DNA from 2 places in the Paenibacillus sp. DCT19 genome. Region 1 is predicted to be linked to the other one. Evidence: a T-box and tRNA genes for the amino acid it is inferred to sense, from the RefSeq annotation. Region 1 holds a T-box; the other holds one or more tRNA genes.
The links. The T-box of region 1 lies ahead of trpS (tryptophan--tRNA ligase). A T-box ahead of a tRNA ligase gene usually reads a tRNA of that ligase, here a tRNA-Trp.
Positions count from the first base shown of each region.

Region 2: it encodes a tRNA-Trp, which carries the amino acid that the T-box ahead of trpS (tryptophan--tRNA ligase) is inferred to sense. The anticodon was not compared.

Region 1 is NZ_CP029639.1:3,183,862-3,187,059, forward strand. It holds gene DMB88_RS14490 (GerAB/ArcD/ProY family transporter) at 1-1,066, opposite strand, end outside; T-box leader at 1,221-1,473, shown strand; gene trpS (tryptophan--tRNA ligase) at 1,543-2,529, shown strand; gene DMB88_RS14505 (AraC family transcriptional regulator) at 2,594-3,198, opposite strand, start outside.
Region 2 is NZ_CP029639.1:5,532,245-5,535,442, reverse strand. It holds rRNA gene DMB88_RS25265 (23S ribosomal RNA) at 1-356, shown strand, start outside; tRNA gene DMB88_RS25260 (tRNA-Asn) at 428-503, shown strand; tRNA gene DMB88_RS25255 (tRNA-Ser) at 507-598, shown strand; tRNA gene DMB88_RS25250 (tRNA-Glu) at 616-687, shown strand; tRNA gene DMB88_RS25245 (tRNA-Val) at 757-832, shown strand; tRNA gene DMB88_RS25240 (tRNA-Met) at 850-923, shown strand; tRNA gene DMB88_RS25235 (tRNA-Asp) at 949-1,026, shown strand; tRNA gene DMB88_RS25230 (tRNA-Phe) at 1,118-1,193, shown strand; tRNA gene DMB88_RS25225 (tRNA-Thr) at 1,209-1,284, shown strand; tRNA gene DMB88_RS25220 (tRNA-Tyr) at 1,290-1,375, shown strand; tRNA gene DMB88_RS25215 (tRNA-Trp) at 1,382-1,455, shown strand; tRNA gene DMB88_RS25210 (tRNA-His) at 1,483-1,555, shown strand; tRNA gene DMB88_RS25205 (tRNA-Gln) at 1,571-1,645, shown strand; tRNA gene DMB88_RS25200 (tRNA-Gly) at 1,650-1,724, shown strand; tRNA gene DMB88_RS25195 (tRNA-Cys) at 1,734-1,807, shown strand; tRNA gene DMB88_RS25190 (tRNA-Leu) at 1,837-1,915, shown strand; gene DMB88_RS25185 (class I SAM-dependent methyltransferase) at 2,470-3,198, shown strand, end outside.

The sequences.
Region 1 (3,198 bases):
TGATGATCAGCAGCAGTAATGGCATCAGACCAAATAAAAAGAGGGTCATATTTCCAAGAAAATCACCTAAGGCGAACGTTTCTTCTAGATTTTTCGGTAAATAGGCGATGATATATAGTACAGGCAGCAACGCATATTCCAGACCTGTGATATTTTTGAGACGAAACAAATCTCGAATACCCACGGCGGCAAAATAGTGCTTAAACGCATACGTTGCAAAAATTTGCATGAGCCAGAAGACGATAAAAAGCGATTCGTACCGCTCAAAAAATACGCCTTCAATTTCGAAGCTACGTACCATGTCAAATGTTGGCCAAGTACGAGTCTCAATGCCTGGCAAAGACAAATTTCCTACGACCATGACAATGGTAACCAGATAAATGATGGTACAGATAAGAATGCTATATATAGCAGCTTTATTGCTGGTTTTGACGTCTGCCATGAGTGCTGTAATGATCAATAACACTTCATAACCGGAATAAGACAGAAAGGAAGGCTTAATTCCTTTTAGTACAGGCAGAATCCCTTCACCTAGAAGCGGTCTGAGATTACTAAGCTCAAACATCCTGCTGCTTAGAACAAAAACGACTGCTAACAATAAGAGGGTGACGGGTAATACAATTTCAAAAACACGGATGATTACTTTAAGACCACCGCTAATCATGTAAATACCGATCCATAAGCTGACCATAATGGTAACCCAGCTTGGTGTACGTTCAAGAATGTACATGCTTGTAATTTCAGCCATCACTCGAACTTCGAATGAACACAGAATAACAAAATACATAATAATCAACAGTCCAATAAGATAGGAAACCCATTTACCTGTAATTTCAGGTGTAAACTCAAAAACGGATTTGCCAGGAAATCGGCGACAAAGTGTAACGAGTAAAACACTTACTAATGCTACTAATACACCTGACAAGATGATGGAAATCCACACATCTGGTGTTTTTACTGCTTTACTAATTGTGCGAGGTAGTGTTAAAATTCCGGCTCCAAGGATCGAATTAATAACGACAATGACTACCCCAGATGTGCTGATCTTCGATCCGGACTGTTTCATGATCTCACCCCAAGCTGGAGAATTTTTTAGTAGCATTCCCCAGTGTAGCTTTTTTATGTAAAATGGGGTTTGGTGATGTACATCGTGATTTACCTTGTAAATTGAAGCTTGATTTTTGCTTTACATTCGGATAATATGTATTTTAATTTAGTAATAGTTAGCAATGAATGGAAAGAGTAATTGCATTGAATCGTCCAAGCGAGCCGGCGAATGGTGAGAGGTCCGGTACGAGAATGTGTAATGAATGGGTCCATTCGCTTCAATCCGAACTTCGCATGGCGATCAGTAGGCGTTGACGGTATCCCTCCGTTATCCATGGGAACCCTGTTAGTCGTTTTGACAGGTGTGAGTGCAGCCGAGAGGCTGAATTCGGGTGGTATCGCGGAGTCTAACACTTCGTCCCTTTTAGGGATGGAGTGTTTTTTGTTTTTCATCGGTTAGGTAATGAGAATTTCAGTGAACTAGGAGGAATGACAATGAAACAGAGAATTTTATCGGGTATTAAGCCGAGCGGTGACTTGAACATTGGAGGGTATGGTGGTGCTTTAAGTCAATTTATTAAGTATCAACATGAGTTTGAGTGCTTTTTCTTTATTCCTGATCTACATGCGATCACGGTGTATCAAGATCCAGAAGAATTACGGCGGCGGTCACGAGAAATTGCAGCATTTTATATTGCGGCAGGTGTAGATCCTGCTAAAGCATGCATATTTCTTCAATCCCAGGTTGCAGCACATCCTGAGCTTTCATGGTTGCTGGAAACGCAGGCTAGCTTTGGAGAGTTGAGTCGGATGACACAATTCAAGGATAAATCAGAGGGCAAGGATGTTGTCAGCTCTGCGCTGTTTACCTATCCCGTCCTAATGGCCGCGGACATTCTACTCTACCAGGCGACACATGTACCCGTAGGGGAAGACCAGAAGCAGCATTTGGAACTAACGCGTGATTTAGCCGAACGGTTCAATCATCGCTTTGGTGAAACATTCACCCTACCTGAGCCCATTATTCAAGAGATTGGATGCCGGATCATGGGACTGGATAACCCGTCGAAGAAAATGAGTAAAAGCAACCCGAATCTTAGCAGTTATGTGCTGCTCTTAGACTCACCTGAGATAATCAAGAAGAAATTTGCTCGTGCAGTCACGGATTCTGAAGGAAGCGTATATTACAATTGGGAGACGAAACCTGCCATTAGCAACTTAATTGAAATCTACTCTGTATTCTCAGACGAATCAATAGAGAACGTTGTGAAAAAGTTCGACGGACAGGGTTATGGTACATTCAAAAAAGAATTAGCTGAACTGGTCGTTGAGAAATTAGTCCCGCTTCAGAATCGATTCAAGGAAATCGTGAACTCGGCACAGTTGGATGAGATTCTTAAGGATGGTGCTGAACAAGCAGCCATACAGGCGAATATTACACTTACCAAAGCGAAACAGGCGATGGGATTAATCACATTTTAGATAACACATTGGTTATTTCTATTGCTATATCAATTGAACAAACACGAGGTTCTTTCCATATATCCTAAAGTATTCTCCTTTGTATTTTCGGATTTGTGAAGATCGATGGTAGAACAGACAATAACCTTTCACGGGTGATTGGATCGTCATAGTTCCAACTAGAATCTAACCAGTGAACGTTGTAAGGTGACGATTTTTCTGAAAATAACGGAGTGATAAATTGCAGGTCTGATGGATTGGACAGTACAAAGTTGCGGTCGCTTAGGTACCGGCTAATTTGATTAAGTTCAATTTGCACCCACAGCATGCCCTCTTGAATGAAGTGGTTAACAGGTGCAGGGGGACGAAAGCCAAGGGATTCATATAACGTAGCCGCAAACCCGTTTTGCCCCATGACATAGACATTTTTGCCCAATACAAGATATACCGTAGCGTGTTCTCCCACATGATATTGATCGGATAATTGACGCCGTAGACGCCGTATATTTGCCTCATATCGGTTAATCCACTGTTCTGCTACTTTATTTCGATTAAAAAGATCGGCGATGTAAAGTAACCGTTCGTAGGTGGTGTTTCTACCAGAATATACAATAGTTGGCGCTATGGCATCTAATTGTGACAGTTGACGTTCACAATAATTGCCTAACAGCATAAGATCCGGTTTTAACG
Region 2 (3,198 bases), 2.3 Mb from region 1:
GTCCCAAGGGTTGGGCTGTTCGCCCATTAAAGCGGTACGCGAGCTGGGTTCAGAACGTCGTGAGACAGTTCGGTCCCTATCTGTCGTGGGCGTAGGAAATTTGAGAGGAGCTGTCCTTAGTACGAGAGGACCGGGATGGACGTACCGCTGGTGTACCAGTTGTTCCGCCAGGAGCACCGCTGGGTAGCTATGTACGGACGGGATAAGCGCTGAAAGCATCTAAGCGTGAAGCCCCCCTCAAGATGAGATTTCCCAGTATGTAAGACCCCTTGAAGACGACGAGGTAGATAGGCTGGGGGTGGAAGTGCAGTAATGCATGGAGCTGACCAGTACTAATCGGTCGAGGGCTTATCCAATTGCAAGTTCTAATCGCAGACTTTCGTTTCGAATCTAGTTTTCAGAGAACAACACTCTGGATGTATTATATTCCCTGATAGCTCAGTTGGTAGAGCACTCGACTGTTAATCGAGTTGTCACAGGTTCGAGCCCTGTTCGGGGAGCCATATGGAGAGGTGTCCGAGCTGGCCGAAGGAGCACGATTGGAAATCGTGTAGGCGTCACAAGCGTCTCGAGGGTTCGAATCCCTCTCTCTCCGCCAGATAATTTTTTTAGCAAGGCCCGTTGGTCAAGGGGTTAAGACACCTCCCTTTCACGGAGGTAACAGGGGTTCGAATCCCCTACGGGTCATTCTTTTCTTCAAAAAAAAGAAGTTGATTTTAATAGCGGTTTTATGTTAAGATCATAAATGTGTTATTCGGAGGCTTAGCTCAGCTGGGAGAGCATCTGCCTTACAAGCAGAGGGTCGGGGGTTCGATCCCCTCAGCCTCCACCATATATCTTTTATAACGACGCGGGGTGGAGCAGCCCGGTAGCTCGTCGGGCTCATAACCCGAAGGCCGCAGGTTCAAATCCTGCCCCCGCAATTATACTTTCTTACGAAAGTGATCTGGAACCGTGGTGTAGTTGGCCTAACATGCCTGCCTGTCACGCAGGAGATCGCGGGTTCGAATCCCGTCGGTTCCGCCATATTTTCCACATGAGGAAACTGTTCACTAGATCTGATATAAGGCACCGACGCCCAAGGTAAAGTGTAACATTTAAGTTTGAACTTTATTATGGCTCGGTAGCTCAGTCGGTAGAGCAGAGGACTGAAAATCCTCGTGTCGGCGGTTCGATTCCGTCCCGAGCCACCATTTATAACTTAATACGCCGGTGTAGCTCAACTGGTAGAGCAACTGACTTGTAATCAGTAGGTTGGGGGTTCAAGTCCTCTCGCCGGCACCACTTATGGAGGATTAGCGAAGTGGCCAAACGCATCAGACTGTAAATCTGCTCCCGTACGGGTTCGGTGGTTCGAATCCATCATCCTCCACCAGTTTTTAGGGGCATAGTTTAAAGGTAGAACAACGGTCTCCAAAACCGTTGGTGTGGGTTCAATTCCTGCTGCCCCTGCCAATTAATTTTAAAAGTATAGTATATATGGCGATCGTGGCGAAGTGGTTAACGCACCGGTTTGTGGATCCGGCATTCGGGGGTTCAATTCCCCTCGATCGCCCCTTTGTTTTGTCTATGGGGATTAGCCAAGCGGTAAGGCAACGGACTTTGACTCCGTCATGCATAGGTTCAAATCCTATATCCCCAGCCATTATGCGGAAGTGGCTCAGCGGTAGAGCATCGCCTTGCCAAGGCGAGGGTCGCGGGTTCGATTCCCGTCTTCCGCTCCAAATTAATACGGCGCCATAGCCAAGTGGTAAGGCACAGCTCTGCAAAAGCTTTATCCCCAGTTCGAATCTGGGTGGCGCCTCCAGTTATTTTCTCTATACGAAAAGAATATGTGCCGGCGTGGCGGAATGGCAGACGCGCTCGACTCAAAATCGAGTGGGAAACCGTGGAGGTTCGAGTCCTCTCGCCGGTATAACGTAGAACCCTATGGATTGCACTTGCAATTCATAGGGTTCTTTTTGTAAAGAGAGAATACTTAATGTTCAATGATGTGTAAGTTGAAACTATATCCGTTCAGTCATTTCTGTTGTCTGTATATTGACGTAATCTGGCATTGGGTATATTATAGATAAGTAAAGTCCTTAATCGACTTGAATGCTCTACTTATATTAACTAATAATGATGTGGGTACAAAGGAGTTATCATTGATATGCTGCTGCATCTAATTAAAGATATAATGACTCCTTTATATTTGTATTTGTATTCATATTTATATTTATTATAAAAAACATCTGAGCTATAAGTAGGAAAGATGAAGTTAATTCGAAAAGTTTAAATATCATCAAGTTTCTAAGCCGTAGAGTCTCTACGTGGTAAAGCCTCGAAGCCATACAATATCAACTTCATGATGTCATGAAATCATGAAATCATGTCTGAGTTATTTCCTTATATGAATCCTTGTACAAATATGAGTTAAATCAATGAAGTGGATCTAATAATCTGAATGAAGAAATGGAGTGTGTAGAGATGACAGAAGTGATACCAAGCAAAGAATTAGATATTCCCCAAGGATTATTTGATCTTTCTGTGTGGGAAGAGGCTTGGAAGAATAGACCGAGGAGTCCCAAATATAAAAAGCCAAGCGCCCCTTTTGATACAGCAGAAGCTTTTGAGAGATGGGCTAAAGAGTATCATCAGCAATCCTTTACAACAGAGGGAAAAGCACGTTCTGAGCGCATTATGGGATGGATCGAGAATCAAGGTGTAGATTTTGAAGGAATGTCGGTTTTAGATATTGGGGCAGCTTCTGGCATTTTCACAATCCCGTTCGCAGAGAAGGGTGCAACCGTAACAGCGGTCGAACCTTCTGAGCTACTCGTTTCCTTGATGAAGGAGACAATTCCAGCAGCTTTGACATCTAAGATTGAAATCGTGTGCGAGCGGTTTGAAGAAATATCTATTGAGCAGAAAGGGTGGAGGAAAAAGTATGATGTTGCTTTTGCTTCAATGTGTCCAGCAATGTCCGATTGGGAAACGATTGAGCAGGCCATTAATTCTGCCCGTAAGTATGTGTATATCAGTACGATGGCTGGACAACGGGAGCACACACTGATTGATGAACTAAGAACAGTGCTTCAAGTGCAGACCCCATTTAAACCAAGTGATATGGGATTCATTCAACAGTTGCTCTATCTGAAGGGGTACTCCTATACAACGCTAATTACCAAGGAAGTGAACACCGTTGAACTGCCTGTG